DNA from 4 places in the Sphingobacterium sp. UBA5996 genome. Region 2 is predicted to be linked to each of the others. Evidence: riboswitches for the same ligand, from Rfam matches in the RefSeq annotation. Region 2 holds a riboswitch; each other region holds the start of a gene.

Region 1 (5,281 bases), on a different contig from region 2:
AGTGAGTTTACAAATACAAGGTCAACTTTAGCAGCCAGGCCAACCAACCATTGAATAATACCCCACAAAACGGCTCCAAGGATCAGTACGCCTACTACAAACGCTTTTAAGGTACCTTTCGCACTCACCTGAGTTGCTTTTCTGAAATAGACCACCATCGCTATCGCTGGGATAGCCAAAAGATTCAATAAATGGACTCCAATAGAAAGCCCCATAACAAAACCGATAAATACCAGCCAACGATCACTACCTTCTTCATCAGCACGAGCTTCCCATTTTAATATCCCCCAAAACACAACTGCTGTACACAAGGACGACATCGCATAAACTTCGGATTCTACGGCCGAATACCAAAATGAATCGCTGAAACTAAATGCCATTGCACCAACAATTCCTGCGCCGAAGATCTGCAAGCAGTTGGATAAAGGTGCGTATTTGTCTTCGCGGAGTATCTTCTTGGCAATTGCTGTTATCGTCCAAAATAAAAATGTAACCGTAAGCCCGCTGCAAATTGCCGATCCGATATTCATCCAATAGGCGATTTTACCTGCATTACCCAAAGCCAAGTTTGAAAATACATTCTGAATCAGAAGAAACAATGGTGCCCCAGGTTGGTGTGCTACTTCCAGCTTGTAAGCACAGGCAATGAATTCACCACAATCCCACCAGCTTACCGTCTTTTCCACGGTAGCAATGTATACACATGTGGCAATGAGTCCGCAAGCAAAACCCAGTAGAGAATTTATTCTATTGTACGTCATAAGGTCAATTGGTCTTCTATTAAAATCCTTTTTAGGACTTTAAGTTAAAAAGTTATCCTGATTCCATTATGTTAATTAACACTATTTAACACAAGTACCTGACAATAAACACACTGACACTTGCACGAACACAAATGACTCCGTTACCAACACGACGACTTGGCTATAAGGTCAATTATAGGATATCTTAACAATGAAAAAGGGAGCTTATCAGCTCCCTTTCCCGGGTATTTTTATGAGTTAGGCTAGTTTTTCTACAATTTTCTTTGTTGGACCCGGATTACTCATCGTATAGAAATGTAAAACCGGAGCGCCAAACTTGATCAGCTCCTGACATTGTTGTACCAACCACTCTTCTCCGACTTGTCTGACGTCGGCATTCGTTTTACATTCCGAAACAGCATCGCTCAGTTCTTCTGGAATATCGAGATGAAATATTCGTGGTAAGGTCACGAGCTGCTTTTTAGTTGTCAGTGGCTTTAATCCTGGAATAATAGGCACATGTATTCCATTATCTCTACATTTAGTAACAAATTCCTTATATTTTTCGACATTAAAGAACATTTGAGTTACAATAAATTCCGCCCCCATATCGACTTTTTGTTTCAGATATTTAAAGTCAGTATTAAAATTTGGCGATTCAAAGTGTTTTTCGGGATACCCCGCTACACCGATGCAAAAATCAGTCTTTTCCGATGTGACAATATCCTCATGCAGATACTTTCCTTTATTCATATCAGCAACCTGTTCCAATAGGTCTGTTGCAAAAGCATGTCCACCATCCGTTGGAATAAAATCAGCATCGCCCTTACGTGCATCTCCGCGCAATACTAAGACATTATCTATACCCAGGAAGTTCAAATCGATCAGTGCATTTTCGGTTTCCTCCTTAGTAAAACCACCACATATCAAATGGGGTACTGCATCAACTTTATATTTATTCATGATTGCTGCACATATCGCCACTGTCCCAGGACGTTTGCGATAGGAAACGCGTTCCAGTAATCCACTTGCATGCTCTTTATAGATATAATCTTCCCGGTGGTAAGTTACGTCGATAAAAGGAGGTTTAAACTCCATCAGTTCATCCATGGTTTTAAAAATACTTTGGATGCCCTGCCCTTTCGCCGGTGGCAATAGCTCAAAAGAAAACAATGTTTTTCCTTTGGCATTCTGGATATGATCGATAATCTTCATTAAAAAACTGTTTTTTAGTTTGGTTGGCTTATATCGAAACGCACACGTCGAGGAATCGTTTATCTTCATGTAACTTATCTGTCCCACATGGAGTAGGGTAGAATTTAGCACCTTGAACAATACAGGTTGCTAAGGCTTCAACGGGTCTATTCCCTCGGCCTTTCTCTATAAGCGTTGCTAATATCGTTTTAAAAAATCAAAAGACAAAAATATTTTTTCGAAAAGACTAAAATGGCACCGAAAATAGGGCAATAAGACCTTTGGGCTCTGCTTACACGCAACAAAAGAAATGTATGCACCACCAAAAAATGTTAAAAAAACAGGCGAAAGTAAGGATCGAGAATCATTGGCTAAAGATGCGCTGCCAGGGAATTCCGTAGATTTTTGAGATAAAATGTGATTAATAAAAGTCCTGTTACGTGGTATTCCTCTTTCGATGCATATTTAAAGCCATCAAATAAATAGCGATAGGCGATCAATGCATCTTGTTCATTGTAAAACAACTCTTTCCAAGATTCCGGCACATCTGTCCACGCCTTGAGCACAATACCGTTCTCAGCATAAATAATTGGCGATTCAACACCATCCATTCGATAATCGTGATGTGTACCAGAACTTGATATATGTTGAAAGTAAGCGATGGAATAATCAACAAAATTCAATGCCCTCGCCTTGACCTCCTTTTCACTTTCTGCTCTTACGGGAGCATTCCGCCACAAATTCACTTGACTGTCAAATTTGCTTGGCGTCTCGCGTATAGGGGTTTTATCTAAGGCAAAGTTAAGATAAAGTCTTTCGGTAGTAGGTAAACGCGCTGAGTTAAACTGTGAAAAATCACCTCTTAGCTGAATAAAATCTTTTTTTACCTTAACAATATCCAATGCGATGCTACCTTTTTTCTCGTCGGTCAACTCTAATCTGTCACCATTGAATCTATACTTTCCGAAGAGTAATATATCGTCGAGCGCCAAGACAAAGCGGTCTTTATTATGGAGTGAGAGAAAGGACCGATATAAAGTAGGATCATTCCCATAGGTATTTGCCTCCACATTCTGGGGAGATTCTCTCTTAAGTTTATGATATTGCTCATTCGAATAGCCCAATATCATCTGATAATTACCTTCAGGAAACTCCTTTTTCTTTCCAAAGAAAGCACAAGAAGACAGTGAAAATAGGAATAGCAGGAGTAATAACGATTTCAAAATCAATTAATAATTATGGCAAAATAATATATGCCAATATAATAAATTACTGCGATAGTCTATGAAAGGCTATTCATTTATATAAGCCTAAGGATATACTTATTCTTTATACAGATCCACTAAGCCTTCTGGCAATTCAACTTCAATAATCTCCTCTTCGCCATCAATACCTAAGATCAAATCGTCCGAAAGTGGGAACATCAGCTCCTTGCCATCCATATCTACGGTAGCAACAAATTGTTGTGGAAACTCCTGAACATCTGTTATTCTCCCCAGTTCACCATGGTTTTCATCAATTACTAAAAAACCGATTAAATCCGTATATCTAAAATCATCTGGATCACGCTCCGGCATTTTATCATTGGAAAGATATAGCTTTTTACGTACAAGTATTTGAGCCTTATCAATATGATCCACATCCTCGAATGTCACATAAGCGGTACTGTTCTTTTGAAATTTGATGGCGTCAACAAAATAAGGAACAAGCTTTTTGTTCACTTCCACGAAGACGACATCCATATCCAAACTCTCGTATTCTTCGAATTCAAAAAATAGCTGTACTTCTCCTTTAAGCCCTCTTGTTTTGCTGATATAACCGATGTAAAAGCTTTGATCAATAGTCATATTTTCGTATTTAGCAATTAGATGTAAGACATGATAATGGCAAACTATAGCCTATAGGCTGTTTCAAAAAAAGCCGGCTCAAGGTTGAGTCGGCTTTCTCGAATACTTTATGAAAGAATTAACCTTCAGTTTCTTCTGATGCAGGAGCTTCAGTCTCTTCAGCAGGAGTTTCTTCCGCTACAGGAGCATTTTTAGCAGCTACAGCAGCAGCTTTTTCTTCTTTTTTCTTAGCTTCAGCAGCTAAAGCAGCATTTCTAGCATCAGCTTTAGTTTGTGCTAAACCATCTTTTTTACCAGAGATTCTTGCATCATTAGCTTCAGTCCAGGCTGCAAATTTAGCTTCAGCAGCAGCTTCATCAAAAGCACCTTTTTTCACACCACCTTGCAAGTGTTTTTTGTAAAGAACACCTTTGTAAGAAAGGATAGCGCGAGCTGTGTCAGTCGGTTGAGCACCTTTGTTCATCCAGTCCAAAGCTTTTTCAAAATCCAAAACGATCGTTGCTGGATTAGTGTTTGGGTTGTAAGAACCAATACGTTCAATGAATTTACCGTCACGTGGAGCGCGAGAATCCGCTACGACTACGTGGTAAAAAGGACGTCCTTTTTTACCGTGTCTTTGCAATCTGATTTTAGTTGCCATTTTTTAATTTATTTTATGTATTCAACATATCCCCCGAGCTTCATACTAGAGGGGATGCAAAGATAGTTATTTTTTTCTATTCATAAACATAATTTTATAAACTTCGCTGAAAATGACATCCTTAACACCTTGAACACCCCTTTTAGAACAGATCTCATTGCACCAGCTCTGCCGTCAACACCTAAAGTAATGTGTACAGCTGTTGGCTTCGCCCGAAGGCAACACCTACTCATATTACGACACCAGTATATATCATAAAACAACAATTTGGTTAATAAATAAGAATCAAATTAAGTCTGCTTTCTCAATTAAAATAATCTTCCCCATTTTTGCCAATTCACTTTTTACTTTCTACCTTCATTCTATGAAATCCGTTGCGCCATTAAAAATACTAAAAGCTTCAGCCGGTTCGGGGAAAACCTTTAGCTTGACTTTACATTATCTCACCCTTCTCCTATCCAACGAGAATAGCTACAAGGAAATTTTGGCGGTGACATTCACCAATAAGGCAACTGCCGAAATGAAGGAACGTATCCTATCGGTACTCCATGGCCTGGCAACAGGCCATCCTAGCCCTAAAATTGAAGATTTCAGAAAGTTATTACTGGCACAACAGCCAGGTTGGACTTCACATCTTGTGCAGGAGAAAGCTCACCGTGTTTATCGCCGTATCTTACATGATTATAGTCATTTTACGATAAGTACAATTGATGGTTTCTCCCAAAAGGTCATCCGCGCGTTTACATATGAACTTAATCTTGATGCGGCTTACAAGATTGAAATGAATGTCAATAAAGTGAAAAATGAGCTGACAGTTATGCTCAATCAATTACTGGATGAGCGCCCCGATCTACTCG
Region 2 (5,281 bases):
CCAGCCGTTTTGTGTGAAAGCGTATCCGGCTAATTGTTCACCGAAGTATTCCACCATGTCATTACGCTCGAATTCCCCATGTACCAAAACATCGATGTCCAATTGCTCTTGAAGGCGGATGGTGTTTTCAGTTTCTTCTGCGATTGCTTTATCGTATTCCGCTTGAGTAATAGCACCTTTTTTCAAATCTGCTCTCCATTTACGAACATCTTTTGTTTGTGGAAAAGAACCTATCGTTGTGGTAGGGAATGCCGGCAAGTTAAATTTCGCTTGTTGCGCTGCTTTACGGTCTGCAAATGCTGAAGTACGTTTTGCATCGTCATCAGTGATATTGCTTGTACGTGTTTTAACTTCAGGTTTGTGAATTAATGGAGAAGTGCGACGGCTTTCAGCAGCAGCTTTGTTCGCTTCAAAACGTTTCGCTGTTTTCGCATCAACTTCGCCTTCTGCCAGTACAGCTAAGTCTTTCACTTCAGCTAATTTTTGTTTGGCAAAGGCTAACCAATTTTTTACTTCAGCAGGTAATGATTGTTCATTATGCTCATTATCTAGGTCAAAAGGAACATGCAGTAAAGATGAAGAAGGAGCCACCCAAACGCGGTCTTTTCCTAATGCATCAACTGCTTGCTTGATTTTAACCAATGACTTTTCGTAATCGTTTTTCCAGATGTTACGGCCTTCAACAATACCTAAAGATAATGTCAATGAAGCGGGAACTTTAGCTAAAACGGTATCCAGTTGGTTTTCACCACGGACAAGATCCAAATGTAAAGCATGAATAGGCAAATTAACCGCGATATCTTCGTTATCTTTTAACGCTTCGAAATAAGTGGTAGCGATTAATTTGATGTTTTTTGCTGCAGCAGCTAATTTTTCAAAAGTAGGCTGATATAGCGCTTTTACTTTAGCATCTAAATCCAATGCTAAGAACGGTTCGTCAATCTGAACATATTGCGCACCAGCTTCAGCTAGTTTAGACAATATTTGCTCATATACAGGGACAAGTTTATCCAATAAATCGATCCTGTCGAAGCCAGCTTCTTTTTCTTTACCGATCAATAGGTAAGTGATCGGACCAAGTAAAACTGGTTTAGTATCAATGCCCAATGATTTTGCCTCGTTGTATTCATTTAAGAATTTTTCAGAAGTCAATTTGAATTCTTGATCTTTTGTGAATTCTGGTACCATGTAGTGGTAGTTTGTGTCCAACCACTTGGTCATTTCCATTGCAGTTACGTCAATTCCTTCTTGTTGGAAACCGCGGGCCATTGCAAAATATAAGTCTAAGCTGTAGTTGTTGTCTACTTTATTCAATAAGGAATGGTAACGGGCAGGAATTGCACCAACCGTAAGGGTTAAATCCAATACTTGATCGTAAAAAGAGAAATCATTGGAAGGGATTAAATCTATTCCAGCATCTTTTTGTGTTTTCCAATTGCCTTCACGTATTTTTTTTGCGGTGTCCAATAATTCCTCAACAGAAGATTTTTTAGCCCAATAGGCCTCATTGGCTTTTTTCAATTCGCGGAACGCGCCCACACGAGGGTAACCTAAATTGTTAGTCAATAACATAATGAATGTTTTTAATATTTTTTTTCAACTATATTTCTTGCTAGAGAGAGAAGGACACACTAGAATTTGGTGACTTCGGCTTATCATTCCCATATACTAATGGGTAGAATTTAGCACCTTGTCAAGGGACAGGTTGCTAAGGCTTCATCGGGTCTATTCCCTCTGCCTTTCTCTATAAGCGATGCTAAGGTAGCGCAATTATTTTAAAAATGCAAATTTTTTATGAAAGTGCACCTATTTTTTATATTCTACTAAGAATGAAATTCTTTTTTTCTCTTCTTTTCATCGAATCATTCCTTTATTTCATAATTCAATGCATTACAGACAAAAAAATGGGAATGATCGTATGACTCATTCCCACTGTTTTTAGCTTACCAAAAGTTTGTAACCTTTTCCATGCACATTTACAATCTCAACTTTACTATCCTCTTTCAGGTATTTTCGAAGTTTACTGAGAAAGACATCCATACTTCTACCAGTAAAATAGTTGTCATCATGCCATATTTTTAATAAAGCCTCCTCTCTTGTCAATACATCATTTTTCTTTAGGCAGAGCAGGCGTAAAAGTTCAGCTTCTTTAGTCGATAGTTTCTGCATCTGCCCTTTATAGGAAATCTGCTGACTTGTGTAATCAAAGAAATAATCGCCAATTTCAAATTTGTCTGCAACTACCTCTTCTTCTTTATCCCGAACACTGCGTTTTAGCAGGGCATTGATGCGAAGTAACAATTCCTCAACCCGAAACGGCTTAGTGATATAATCATCCCCTCCAAGTTCAAAAGCTTCAGTTTTATCTTCCATCATACCTTTCGCTGTGGCAAAGATTATTGGAACAGTATTGTTTGTTTTTCTGATTTCACGTCCAACAGAGAAGCCGTCTTTCTTAGGCATCATGACATCGAAGATGCAGAGGTCATAGTTATTTTTCTTGAACTGGGATATTGCTTCATCACCATCTGTACATAGTGTGACGTCAAATTTTCCCTTTAATTCGAGATAGTCTTTTAAAAGATCCCCCAAATTAGGATCGTCTTCTGCTAATAATATCTTTTGCATAATGAATACTTTAATTTTAACGAATTCCCTTGATGCTGATAAATCAGCTTCCTCTACCTTTGAAATTCTTTTACAGAGGAAATATACAAAAAAGGAACCTTTTATTTTTTTGTAGGCAAAATTACTTCAAAGGTCGTGCCCTTATCTTTTTCGCTTTTAACCGTAATTTTTCCGTTCAGTCTCCTCAGAATATCTTGTACATAACTTAGACCAAGACCAAATCCTTTTACATTGTGGACATTGCCTGTCGGTATCCGGTAAAATTGGTCAAAAATCTTTTGCAGGTGATCTCGGCTCATACCGATACCGTTGTCAGCTATAGTGACCACAATACTATCACCGACGTTTTTTGATTGTATACTCACATGTAGATCACCTTTATTGTATTTAATTGCATTATCCAATAGGTTATAAAATACGTTTGAGAAATGCAGTTCGTCGCCAACGACGACATCTTTCGTGGCTGCCAGATCAATACTGAATTTTCCGCCAATATTTTGCATTCTCAGTTGCATACTGTCCGTAACAGCAGAAACAAGATCGTTAATATGAACATCTACCTGATCTAGTTTTAAGGTTTCTTTTTCTAATCGGGCTAAATCAAGTACACGTTCAATGTGATTTCCTAACCTAACGTTCTCGTCGTAGATGATATTGGCTAATTTTTGAACGCGTTTATGATCGGCATTGATATCGGGGTCCTTAAGCGATTCACTAGCAATCATGATAGTCGCAACTGGCGTCTTAAACTCATGTGTCATATTATTGATAAAATCGGTTTTCATCTCCGAAACTTTCTTTTGTCTAAAGATGATAATCAGCGTGTATGCAAAACACCCCACCAATAAAAAAAGTAGCGCAAGCATAGGCAAAAGTAGATAACCCATATTATCTGCGATGATCGCCTTTTTGTTTGGGAAATAAATCGTTAATTTTCCCGGTGCAGCACCAATGTCGCCTTTAAAGAGAGCAGTGGAGTACCGGGTTGTATTTGAAGGATTTTTTAAAGCCGCTTCGTCAAGGATATTATTGAGTAAAATATTGTTTGTGCTCCATATTTCGATATTAAATGGCGCTTTAATGTCGCGTTGAGCCAATTCCTCTTTGATAAGCTCTTGAACGATGATAATATTCAGTCGATCTTTCAATGGGCGTTTAGCTAATTCCATTCCAATAGCGACATCTTCAATATAGTCAGCCTTTTTACCCCCCAACATGGCAACAGAATCATAAACGTTAAACCCCGACCAAGAGTTCTTTTTATTAAGCACATCCAGTCTTTTTTCTAAATCAGCGATCGTTTTTGTAAGTTTTGCATTCTCTCTTGGAGGTAAGGTGGCTACCCTGAATTTGGTTTGCTGATCAACCAGGCCATCGAGCAAAGGAATAACAAAGCGCGTACTATCATCTTTTCCGCTCACCTGATCATCTACCTTCGATGCGTTTAGCATGATGAAGGCTTGTACTAAATTGTCATCGGTAAGCTCATTTGAAACAGAAAATTTGATGTATTTTTGGTACTCCGGTCTCTTGATGTATGTTTCATAAAATGAATTTTTAATTTCGATGACATTCGGATATAACGCACGTAATTGATCTTCTTGCTCTTTGAAGTTGGAGAAAATAGTATGCTGCTTGTTTTTTAACTCTTCAATTCTATATTGGATTTCGAGTTGCTCGGCTAAAAGGCGTTGTTTTGCCTGCTCTTGTTTGGATTTTTCAAGATTTCGTTCCTGTTGAACTTTAGCAAAGTCAACAACTTCCCGCCGTTCCAACTTTCCCGCAACAGCTGTTATCGCAGCATTCACGGATTCATCAAACAATTGGGATTTTTGACGATAAGAATCTCTTAAAAAATAGAATTGCATAGCCAAAACACCGATAAGGGCCAATGACATCAGTCCAATGATTAATACAATGCTATTTTTCTTCATTTGAATAGAGGGTTAAATAAATATAATTTTTACTGTATCACAAAGTTTATAGCGTATCGTTTGTTTCCATTTGCATATTTATCCTGAGGCCTACTTCTGATAGCCCCATGATTGACAGCTCATTTTCTAAATTGTTACAAATATAAAGATGCTAATGTGTTTTGAAGCCGTTTTAACAATGTTTAACAGCGATCTATTTAAAAATAGATGTGGTTGTTTGTAAATTAGTGTGGGTAATAGCTTATATGAAGAATTTTACCGTATTATAGATATATAATCTAATTAAGCTAATGTAAGCTATTTTCATTTCAATTTAAGATAACCAAGAGTCAATAAGCATGGATAAAGCATATGCTGATCCCACATGAGCTTTGGGACTCTTAAAAAAAAGGATATAGAGATGAAAAATTACGTATTATCATTGGTATTGGCTTCTATCGGTCCCGTTGCTTTGGGGCAAGAAGCTAAGGTGAAACCGCAGCTTCCTCTAGTGGAGGAAAAGAAATCGAAAATGCCTATTCTAAAATTAGACTCCTCAGATGAGAAGTATCACATGCCCGTTAAAAAGTTAAGGCGTATGGATAGTCTAGCTCCGATGCCCGGGACGGAAAAGATGCCTAAAGCAGATGGACAAGCTGCTGATCTTCCGCTCAAACGAATAAGCGATTCACTGAAGATGGAGGGCTTTAAATTAAAGATAGATACCTTATATAAAAACA
Region 3 (5,281 bases), on a different contig from region 2:
TTGAAATTGCGGCCTCGATAACGGAATTTCGAATAAGAATCCGAATTAAAAAAAGTCGTCCCGGTTTTGGTATCTACAGCTCTATCGATATCTAAATCATTAAATCCTAAGGCAGTTGCGTAGTTATAAGAAGAAAATAAGTTCACCCAATTGTTACGATGGTTTATTAGAAAGCCACCATCCGCCTTTGTATATTTACCTTGCCCTAAATTGAGGTTTAAACTAACATTACTTCCAAATTGCGTATTCTTCTTTGTCTTAATATTAATAATTCCTGCATTCCCTGCGGCATCGTATTTTGCGGGTGGATTGGTGAGTACCTCGATCGACGCTATTGCATTGGAAGCCGTATTTTCCAATAATCGCGATACTTCATCCGCAGAAAGATAAGTAGGCTTACCATCAATCATGATAATCACATTACTTTTTCCACGCAGATTGATCTTTTTGTTATCTAAAGTTACTCCTGGAACCTTTTGCAGGAGCTCCAATGCGTTATTCCCTGTTGCCAAAATACTGTTTTCGACATTGAGTACAACTTTATCGAGATGACTTTCAATCAATGGCTTCTTACCGATCACCTGCGCCTCACTCAACACTTTACTTTCCAGCTGTAAACGAATCGTATCCAGCATCTTGAGATCTCCCGTAATTACGACCATTTCAGCAGAATGATAAACAGCATACCCTACCGTGGACACACGTAGGCTATACTTGCCCTCGGGGATCGCAGACAACACAATTTCTCCATTTTCGTTGGATAAAGTTCCCTTTAATAAGATATCATTGGGCTTCCGAAATAGTGAAATATTTGCAGCCACAATAGGCTGGTTGTCTTGTCCAACAACGACTGTATGTAATCTTACCCCGTCAGACTGTGCTGAAACGGGTCCGGCAATAGAAAACAGGACTAAAAAAAGTGAAAATAAGAGCAATTTAATTTTTTGTGGTTTCATAATGTAGTTTCTTTAGGCTATCGATTAGATAGTCAACTTCATAATAATGACAACAAACCTCGTATATTCATTACACATTGACTAGTAGAAATAGATAGATCGTCCGATTCACTCGGTAGACAGCCAAATAACATCGGTAAACCATATCCTTCACTGATCGATGCTAAAGCCGGTAAAATCATCCCAGCTAATCTTGAATCTCCAAGAAGCACAGCGCAAGAAAAGCACATCGAATCAAAATAAAAATTCAAAAAATAAACAAAATTCAAAACAAATAAAATGTATAATACAAATATTAAGCATAATATTTGTATTTTTACGGCGAAAATTAGTAAACTGATTGATGAGCATTGAATCATTAAAGAAAAGATTCTACCTTTTTTATATCCATATTATCCGATTCATCCAGGGAGAACATACTGGCGATGCTTTGCGCAATGTATCTATCAGCATTTTGCCGAGTTTGGCGATCTATCTGTTGGGTGCACCAGCAAACGCAGCCATCGGTATTGGGGTGGGATCATTATTGACTACATTAACCGATCCTCCAGGTAATCGGAAAGATAAATTTTCTTCCGCTCTTGTTTGTATTCCCACTTTCTTTATTGCTTCGCTTCTTACAGCCTTTCTTTTTCCTTATCATTGGCCGCTGGTTATTTTATTGAGTTCCGCAGGCTTTATCTGCACTTTTTACGGGGTTTTAGGCCCCCGTTATGCCGCAATTGGGAACATGACATTGATTCTGATGAGCTTTGTCATCGGCATGGCCCCTCAACATCCGCTTTCAGTGAGCTTACAAATTACTGCAGGCGCCAGCATCTATTATTTCTTTAGTCTATTGCAGGCTTACATACAACCCTATCGCTCTTTAAAACACGCCATGGCCAATGGGTTTCACGGTTTATCTCAATTTCTATTGATACGTTCTGAATCTTACGATCCGGATATTCCGCTGGACTTGACTTACAGCCGCGTCGGAAAAATTTATGGTCAGATCAGTGAACAACAGGAGCAAATCAGATCCCTCTTATTCAGGGAAGAAAAAATCATAAGCCAACGCTGGCACAAAAGCAACTATTGGCTTAGTCAGGTCTATGGATTAATTGATTTACACGAATTAATTATTGCATTGGATCATGACTATGATGCCATTCGAAAAAATTTGCTGGATACCGGTAGCCTTCCCATAATTCGTCGTAGCATAACATTACTGGCCTTGGAAATCGATAGTTTTTCGCAGCCTAATAAAAGGTTTCGCTATGCAGAGCAGCGCTACGATAACCACAGTAAAATCAATGCGCTGTTGTTGGATCTAAAGGAGATTCAAGAACAACAGACTGCCCCAGCAGATGGTATTCTCGCTTCCATCATCCGTAATATTGAAGCTATTATTGAAGTTCTCAAACGGATTCAAGTTGCTTTTTATCAAAATCAAGAAATCAAAAACAAAATTGACACCAATGAGTATCAGCAATTTATCAATCGTCCTTTGCGTAATTTAAGTGATATCAAGAGCAGACTCAATCTCCATAATCCAATTTTCCGTTTTGCACTCCGGATGGCCGTTCTCTTCGGAACAGGCGCATTGATCGGCATTTCTTTCTTGGATTTTAAATATACTTATTGGATCTTACTCACTATTGCCATCGTTGCGAGACCTGCATTTTCAATGACCAAAACACGCAATATAGAACGCATACTAGGTACACTTTCGGGAATTGCCGTCGGAATACTCTGTTTGGTCTCCATTGACTTTCTGCCCGTTCTTCTTCAAATTGCCGCTATTGGATTATTTGGATTCTTCCTATTCAACCGATCAAATTATATGGTCAGTGTGATCTTTATTACGCTAGGCATAGTCATCGCATTAAACTTATTTGAAGGAAATATTAATATCATTTTAGGCAGTAGAATAATTTTTACTTTAGTTGGTGCGCTGCTGGCAATAGCGGGCTATTTTTTGATACCCGTACGCCAAAGCACGAGCATGGTCCACTTGGCAAAAGAGGTCGCATTATATAACCACCATTATTTTCAAATTATCAACAAACGCCTATCTGATGATCTGCAAAGTTCGTTCGACATTCGACTGGCTCGGAAAAAAGCACAGACTGCCATGGCTCTCTTTTCCGATGCGATCAATCAAATGAAGAAGGAACCTGAACACAAGTGGGTAGACTGGTCCCATATCCATCATTTTCAAGCACTCTCCTATCGCATCAATTCGCATTTGGTTGGTCTCTCCATATCGTTAGGTAGAAAAGCGAATCACGACATACAACAGGGTATCCACTGCAGAATTGATGCTTTAAAACCCCTTTTAACCGACTTAGATCAGCTGGCAGAAAATATCAACTTAAGAAAACCATAAAGGCAAGCTATGTATTTATGTATCAATATTGAATAACAAATATGCGATTACAGCTCCCGAAGTAACGCTCTTTTAAGTAAAAAAAACGTATTTCTTTTGCTTTAATAAAAAAGAAGTTTATATTTGTGTCGTCTTCGAAAGAAGATTTCTAATCAACACCTTCCTTAATCAGTAGGTCTTGATTTATAAAGAAGTGGCGAGAGACTGGCTCAATGACCCACTGGCAACCTTCAATTTGCTTGAAAAGGTGCCAATTCCTGTCCAAAATAATATCGTTTTGGAGCATATAAATGATATAAGACAATGCTTATTAAATTACTGAAATCCATTAAAAATTCAGGTTCAATACAACTGAACCTTGCGAACAGCAAAAGTGTACTACATCGTAAAAAAGTATCGATGCGAATGCGTATGCATACACACTTCCCTGCTTGTTAAAAATCATTTCCTTTTTCTTGGATAACGATTTGACAGACCTTCCAAGTAGGTGTGTATGCTTCTCTTTTACCTTTACAAATTCTTTTTTGAAACCTTAAAATCTGATCTATTATGTCTTCTAACAAAAATTTGAAATTCGAAACACTACAGGTTCATGCTGGCCAAGTCGCTGATCCTACCACAGGATCCAGAGCAGTTCCTATATATCAAACAACATCTTTTGTCTTTGAAAATGCAGAACATGGGGCCAATCTATTCGCATTAAAACAGTTTGGAAACATTTATACCCGGATCATGAATCCAACTACGGATGTATTTGAACAACGGATTGCAGCTTTAGAAGGTGGTGTTTCCGCAGTCGCAGTTGCATCTGGTCAGGCAGCGCAGTTTATTGCATTAAATAATATTCTTGAAAGCGGTGACAATTTCGTTGCAGGGTCCAACTTATATGGAGGTACATTCAATCAATTCAAAGTTGCATTTAAACGGCTAGGTATTGAAGCTCGTTTTGCCACCGATGCTGAAGCTGATAAAATAGAAGCGCTCATTGACGATAAAACTAAGGCAATCTATGTCGAAACAATAGGGAACCCAAGCTTCAATATTCCTGATTTTGAAAAAATTGCCGCTGTAGCCAAAAAATACGATTTGCCATTAATTGTTGACAACACATTTGGAGCTGGGGGTTATTTATTTAAACCTTTAGAGTATGGCGCAAATGTGGTCGTTGAATCGGCAACGAAATGGATTGGTGGGCATGGAACAAGCATTGGCGGCGTCATCGTTGATGGAGGTAACTATAACTGGGGAAATGGGAAGTACCCACAATTTTCTGAACCATCTGAGGGCTATCACGGATTGGTCTTTTCAGATATTTTTGGTGAAAATGGCCCATTTGGCAATATACAATTTGCAATTCGCGCGCGTGTAGAGGGATTGAGAGATTTTGGACCAGCACTCTCTCCTTTCAATTCATTCTTGTTGTTACAAGGCCTTGAAACATTGTCTTTACGTGTACAACGGCATGTCGACAACACGTTGGAAATCGCTAGATGGCTTGAGGCCCACCCTCAGGTAGAAAAGGTAAATTATCCAGGATTAAAAAGCTCTCCAAGCTTCGCTAATGCGCAAAAATATCTTAAAAATGGGTACGGCGCAGTGCTTTCTTTCCAGCTAAAGGGCGATGCAGCACAGAAAGCCAATGACTTTATCGACAGTTTAGAATTAATCAGTCATTTAGCTAATGTAGGCGATACTAAATCGCTGATTATTCATCCAGCCGCAACGACCCACCAACAATTGAGTGACGAAGATCAAGCGCATGCGGGTGTGTTCAAAGGACTATTGCGCCTGTCAGTGGGAATAGAACATATTGATGACATCAAAGCAGATTTACAGCAAGCTTTTGATAAAATCAACTAATTAGACTTTAGTCGGCTATAAAATTTAAATGTAAAATGAGTAAGCATATTTATCTGCACCCGAAGCCTTTTGTATTTGAAAATGGACGAGAGCT
Region 4 (5,281 bases), on a different contig from region 2:
TCAACCTTTGACAGGCTCAGTTACGATTCAAACCTTGCTTCGGCAGTAGCGAACGCAGATTTTCTGATCGAAGCCGTTCCCGAAAACCCTGCCATTAAAATAGGTTTCTATCAGGAGTTAGCGAAAGTCGCTCCGGAGAAAACCATTTTTGCAACAAACTCTTCCACCCTACTACCAAGTCAGTTTGCCCAAGAAACTGGCCGTCCGGAGAAGTTCCTGGCCCTACATTTTGCCAATGAGATCTGGAAGCACAATACAGCAGAAATTATGGGCCATCCAGGCACAGACAAAACAGTATTTGAGCAGGTGGTCAACTTTTCAAAATCCATTGGGATGGTTGCACTGCCACTGCATAAGGAGCAGCCTGGCTATATTGTAAACTCCTTACTTGTTCCGCTACTGTCGGCAGCAACGGATCTTTTGGTCAACGAAGTGGCCGATGCCCAAACGATCGACAAGACTTGGATGGTTGCCACGGGAGCGCCAACAGGCCCCTTCGGCATACTCGATATCGTTGGCATCACAACAGCCTATAATATTAACAAAATGAGTGCCGAGGCAACCAATGATCCCATAAAGATCAAAACTGTAGCCTATCTCAAAGAACATTTTATAGATAAGAACAAACTAGGCGTCGCTACCGGAGAAGGATTCTATACCTATCCCAATCCAGCCTATCAATCGCCAGACTTTTTGAAGTAGTTGACTGGCTTTCGAAAGAACGCAACTTCAATAAACAGCTGGTGCATGATATTGCAAGGTAACGGATAAATAAGACTTGTTGCACAGCACATAAAAAGGCCTTTCAAATCGTGATTTGAAAGGCCGTTCTCAAAGATCTGCTTAACGTATTATCCATATAAGGAATCTTCAATTGCATTCCACAGTTGAATTCTTTTTTGCAGCGCAACTTTACTAATCTCCTTCATTTCCGTCCATTTAACCTCATCGTCCTTCGCAAGATCTGTTATCATCTGCATCGCCAATGGACCGTGTTCGTCGCCATCTAAATCAATATGGCGTTGAAAATAATAAATAAAACTGTCTAAATTGGCTGTAGGGAAATTCGCTTTAATTTCTTCCAAAATAGACGTAAACATTCCGGGGATGAGGTCTTCACGTCCAAAGGTAAATGCCGCCGCAATTTTATGCACTTCACCCTCAGCTATTACTTCGAATGTAAAATTCAGAAAATCTTTGATTCGCTTGTCCAATGTTGTCAATGCTATAGCATCGAATATATTATCCGATTTTTTGGCATTGGCAATAAATTTATTGATCAAATGGAGGTCGGCTCCCATAGCAGACATTGCGTCGAGATACATCTCAAAATGGCTTAATCGACGTCCATCGATATATTCATCCGACTCCTCTGCCAATACAATTTCATTAATCAAATAGCGCGTTGAAGGATGTTCACTGGCGAACCATGGAAGTGTGGTACAGGTTAATTTGATCTGTAAAGCTTTTAATAAAGACATAAAATCCCATACAGCATACACATGCCCTTCGGTAAAAGAACGTAAATTTTTGATCGTCTTTATTTTACGGTATAAAGGGTGTTGCAATAATACTTCGCGTTCGGTAGCAATGTATTCGTTAATTTCCGCAATTCTATTCATGCCGCAAAAGTATTGTGTTCTCTCTGCTTTTTAAAGTATTTTCGATGAGATTACAGTAACATGATAAATTTCCCAATCAGCTAACCGCTTTATACCCAAATTAAAGTCAAAGCGACCAGCTTGTTTTGCTGCTGTTTTCGGTTATCAGCGTTTAATAGCAGTAAAGACAAAAAAAATTTTATTATAAAAAAATAATCTACTATATTTGTAGAGTATTCAGAATTGCATGATGCAATACCAACCGAGTGAAGGCACCGCGGTGGTAAATTAATACGGGTTTCGACCAAAATAAACGTTATACAACGGTTATTTTCCCAAAGTAATCTGGATACAGTTTATGGTTTAATCCTTTAAATTTTTAAATTGTATGGCTACAACAACAAATCTTTACCAACACTTACTGGAAAAATTCAGTTATTATTCAACAGATGAACTGATCCAGCTCAACAACGACACCATTTTAGGACAAGGCTGGGGATCATCGAAAGCTACCTTCAGAACAGCTTTGATCAGTACATTCTCCAAAAGGGGGCTTGATCTTTCTAATATTATTTCCAAGGAAGACGGCTTTACGTCGGTGAAGCAGGTGCCTGTCCGTCTGGAACAAAATGTTTTGATTCCTTTACAGTAAAGCCCTATAAACGCAAAAAGAGTAGGCCTAGCCTACTCTTTTGTCAATGAGTGGTGATATCTTAATGTATGATTGAGCGAATGGGCTGTTTGCCGAGCGTCGTCTTTGTAGGACGAGAGATCGTCGCAATTTTGAATTTCTGCCACATCCACTTTCTTTCTTACTTTGCTGATGACCTGATTTAATTCCGATTTCCAGTTACCCGGATCGCCAAAATCGTCCATCCAATTTTTGTTGATAAACTTTTTGTAGTTCAAAAGCAAAATATACAATTCCTCACCACTACCGGCGCGATTGATTGACGTGCGCCAGTTCTCTAATTTTTCTTTAAAACTCATAACCAGCAATATATAAAAAAAATACTACTCGACCAAATATTCCCGATTTTTACCTTGCGTATTGACAAAGATCTGACAGGTCAACCCTCTATTTGTCGGGGTTGATAGAAATTCATAAAAACTGTTATCATTATCACCGCAGCCTGAGCGCTTAAACGGTTGGAATTTAGTTGAAGACATAAGCATGCGAAATAATGACCTTCTATTTTCAATCGCATCAGTTCCAAGAAATAAATAATTAATTGATGACTAAACTTTATTGTGATTATTGGGTCTCATTAACAAGAGTAACATATGATCATTTGCTTTCAAATTTAACCCGATGCCCTATATGATGTCAAAAGTCCCATTTAAAACCATGCTCGTTCTTCTTTTGTTGACTACTGCCACACAGGCTATTTGTGCTAAAGTAGCGCATGCCAATTTTGCTACTTTTTTCTTTCAGGAACATCGGGGTGATGGTTACAGCAAAATCGGATCACGTATCTATTATCGTGGTAAAGAAATTGTCAATGCCAATGCCGGTTCTTTTCAGTTTTTAGGTGATGGTTATGCAAAAGACACCTGGAAAGTCTATTTTCGGGGGGCAGCTGTAGCCCATGCAAGTCCTTCTACTTTTCAGTCACTGGGTGACGGTTACGCTAGTGATGCCTGGAAGGTCTATTTTTATGGCAGATCCTTATCGAATGTGACAGCGTCTTCCTTCAAGACGCTGGGAAATGGTTACAGCAAAGACGCATGGAAAGTCTACTATTTGGGCAAAGAAATTGCAGGAGCCAACTCCTCCAGCTTTGAAAACCTCGGTCGGGGTTATGCAAAAGATAATTGGTCAAGCTATTATCGGGGCGAAAAGAACGAGAGATTTGCTGGTCCTACCACACAGCCTCTTGGCGGTCAATATTCCAAGGACAATTGGTCTGTTTTCTATAAAAATCAGAAAGTGGAAGGGGCTTCTGCTTCAACGTTTGAATACCTTGATGATGGCTATGCCAAAGACGCCTGGAATCTTTTTTACCGTGGAATTAAAGTCGAGGGCGGCAGCCCCAACTCGTTCAAATCAATCGGAAATGGCTATGCCGTAGACCCCTGGGCAGTCTATTATCAGGGAATAAAAGTTAACGGCGCTTCGGCATCCACCTTTAAAGCACTTGGGGGAGGGTATGCAAAAGACTCCTGGACGGTTTTCTATCGCGGCCAGGAGTTGAAGGGGGCGAGTGCTTCCACCTTTGAATATTTGGATAACGGCTATGCCGGGGATGCATGGAGCAAGTTTTATAGAGGGAAAAAATTGGATTGATCTACTCGATAATAATGTTGATCCCGACCATTTTAGCTTTGTATTTAATTTTTTCAATAAGACCGTAGTAGCCCCAGTTGCGCAACAGAAATTTATCGCCTTTGGCAATTTCCTCCTTATTGGATTGGTTGACCAACAAGAGGGTACCTGCCTGTGCTTTCACACAAAGTTCAATTAACCGGCGGCTATAGAGATGGAGCTTGGTGTCTACATAATTTTTCTCCTTTTCGTTGAAGTGCTCCAAGCTTTTCATTTTCCGCTTACGACCACGCCCACCTTTATCAAATGCGGCAGCTTTTTGCAAGCGATGCCGTGCTGCTTGGATGGCCATACGTCGGTAAGTAAACTCTTCTTTATTACCGATCTGAAAGGACTCCTTTCCGATGGTGACTGCTATGGGATGTTCGATTGAAAGCGACGCTTCGGCGATAATGTTATCTTTCAATTCTTGGATTTTCTTTGGGAGCTCGAGGGCCAACAGCAAAAAGATTTTACCTTTGACGATTTTGATTGCGCTACTACAGACTTTGATTTGTCCGACCAATGCACGTTGTAGCAGCACTCGTTTATCCGACCGGTCTTTACCGAGGTAGGTGCGAAACGGTATTTTGAATAATGTGAATTTAAAATCTCTAGCATTCTCATCTTTACTCAAGTTAATTCGTCTTCCAGGAAAGGGAATGGGCATATCCTTTTTGTAATTGCGAAGTGATTTTTCACCCTTCCAATAGGAGAGACGATCTGCCTGAAAATATTTGATTAAAGCCGTGTTTATTTGTGATAGAATATCCGTAGGAATTCGTCCCTTAAAATAATTAGATAGCACGCGGTAAGTAGTGTTCATGCGTGAAGTATTCAATACACCTTCGGGATCCTTTGTCTTATCGGCCAGTTTAATTTTAACATCATCTTGCAAATAAATCAGGTCTTTCAGATTTTCCTGCACATATTGGTGGGTGATGACCATATTAGCGGCACGGAATACGAGATCCTGCCATTCAAAGAGTTTTTTAAAATATTCGGACCGTTTTTCTTTATCGTCACAATCCACGAACACCTGTATTTTCCGGGTCAACACCATTGTATCAGCTGCCATATTGCTTTTATTTTTTTATGCTATTTTTTTTGATTTAATTTTTGCGTGCGCATTAATAAACAACGTCCTTACCTGTCCCCCATCCAGCTGCAATGCTTCCGAAATTTTGTCGAAGGAATATTGCAATTCGTAGCGCATGCGAAATACTTCAGCTTCCTCTTCGGTCATTTCACCATTTAACTTAAATTCGACCGGCTTGGCTACAAGCTGCATTTTTTCCTCACTATGGACGATGGCACGTAGGTATTCGATTGCATTTTCAATTTGTAGACTAACCTCATAATCTGATATGTTTCC

The links. A riboswitch is a leader RNA that binds a small molecule or an ion and turns the genes downstream of it on or off. The one in region 2 is predicted to bind S-adenosylmethionine.
Region 1: it holds a riboswitch for S-adenosylmethionine, as region 2 does, so the genes downstream of both, metF (methylenetetrahydrofolate reductase [NAD(P)H]) here and metE (5-methyltetrahydropteroyltriglutamate--homocysteine S-methyltransferase) in region 2, are expected to answer to the same signal.
Region 3: it holds a riboswitch for S-adenosylmethionine, as region 2 does, so the genes downstream of both, B3E00_RS09600 (O-acetylhomoserine aminocarboxypropyltransferase/cysteine synthase family protein) here and metE (5-methyltetrahydropteroyltriglutamate--homocysteine S-methyltransferase) in region 2, are expected to answer to the same signal.
Region 4: it holds a riboswitch for S-adenosylmethionine, as region 2 does, so the genes downstream of both, B3E00_RS13365 (5-oxoprolinase) here and metE (5-methyltetrahydropteroyltriglutamate--homocysteine S-methyltransferase) in region 2, are expected to answer to the same signal.

What each region holds. Positions count from the first base shown of each region.
Region 1 covers NZ_DJAS01000011.1:316,703-321,983, reverse strand. Annotated here, with positions in the region: gene B3E00_RS08750 (DUF2723 domain-containing protein) at 1-686, opposite strand, end outside; gene metF (methylenetetrahydrofolate reductase [NAD(P)H]) at 1,002-1,958, opposite strand; SAM riboswitch class I at 2,030-2,132, opposite strand; gene B3E00_RS08740 (hypothetical protein) at 2,309-3,160, opposite strand; gene rimM (ribosome maturation factor RimM) at 3,260-3,784, opposite strand; gene B3E00_RS08730 (30S ribosomal protein S16) at 3,903-4,424, opposite strand; gene B3E00_RS08725 (UvrD-helicase domain-containing protein) at 4,789-5,281, shown strand, end outside.
Region 2 covers NZ_DJAS01000014.1:179,065-184,345, forward strand. Annotated here, with positions in the region: gene metE (5-methyltetrahydropteroyltriglutamate--homocysteine S-methyltransferase) at 1-1,572, opposite strand, end outside; SAM riboswitch class I at 1,650-1,753, opposite strand; gene B3E00_RS11240 (response regulator transcription factor) at 1,939-2,628, opposite strand; gene B3E00_RS11245 (sensor histidine kinase) at 2,730-4,562, opposite strand; gene B3E00_RS11250 (hypothetical protein) at 4,963-5,281, shown strand, end outside.
Region 3 covers NZ_DJAS01000012.1:188,124-193,404, forward strand. Annotated here, with positions in the region: gene B3E00_RS09590 (TonB-dependent receptor) at 1-956, opposite strand, end outside; gene B3E00_RS09595 (FUSC family protein) at 1,300-3,327, shown strand; SAM riboswitch class I at 3,508-3,620, shown strand; gene B3E00_RS09600 (O-acetylhomoserine aminocarboxypropyltransferase/cysteine synthase family protein) at 3,877-5,187, shown strand; gene B3E00_RS09605 (homoserine O-acetyltransferase family protein) at 5,223-5,281, shown strand, end outside.
Region 4 covers NZ_DJAS01000017.1:94,743-100,023, reverse strand. Annotated here, with positions in the region: gene B3E00_RS13375 (3-hydroxyacyl-CoA dehydrogenase) at 1-702, shown strand, start outside; gene B3E00_RS13370 (DUF3050 domain-containing protein) at 852-1,622, opposite strand; SAM-I-IV-variant riboswitch at 1,830-1,923, shown strand; gene B3E00_RS13365 (5-oxoprolinase) at 1,990-2,253, shown strand; gene B3E00_RS13360 (hypothetical protein) at 2,286-2,591, opposite strand; gene B3E00_RS13355 (DKNYY domain-containing protein) at 2,923-3,888, shown strand; gene B3E00_RS13350 (hypothetical protein) at 3,890-4,984, opposite strand; gene B3E00_RS13345 (hypothetical protein) at 5,000-5,281, opposite strand, start outside.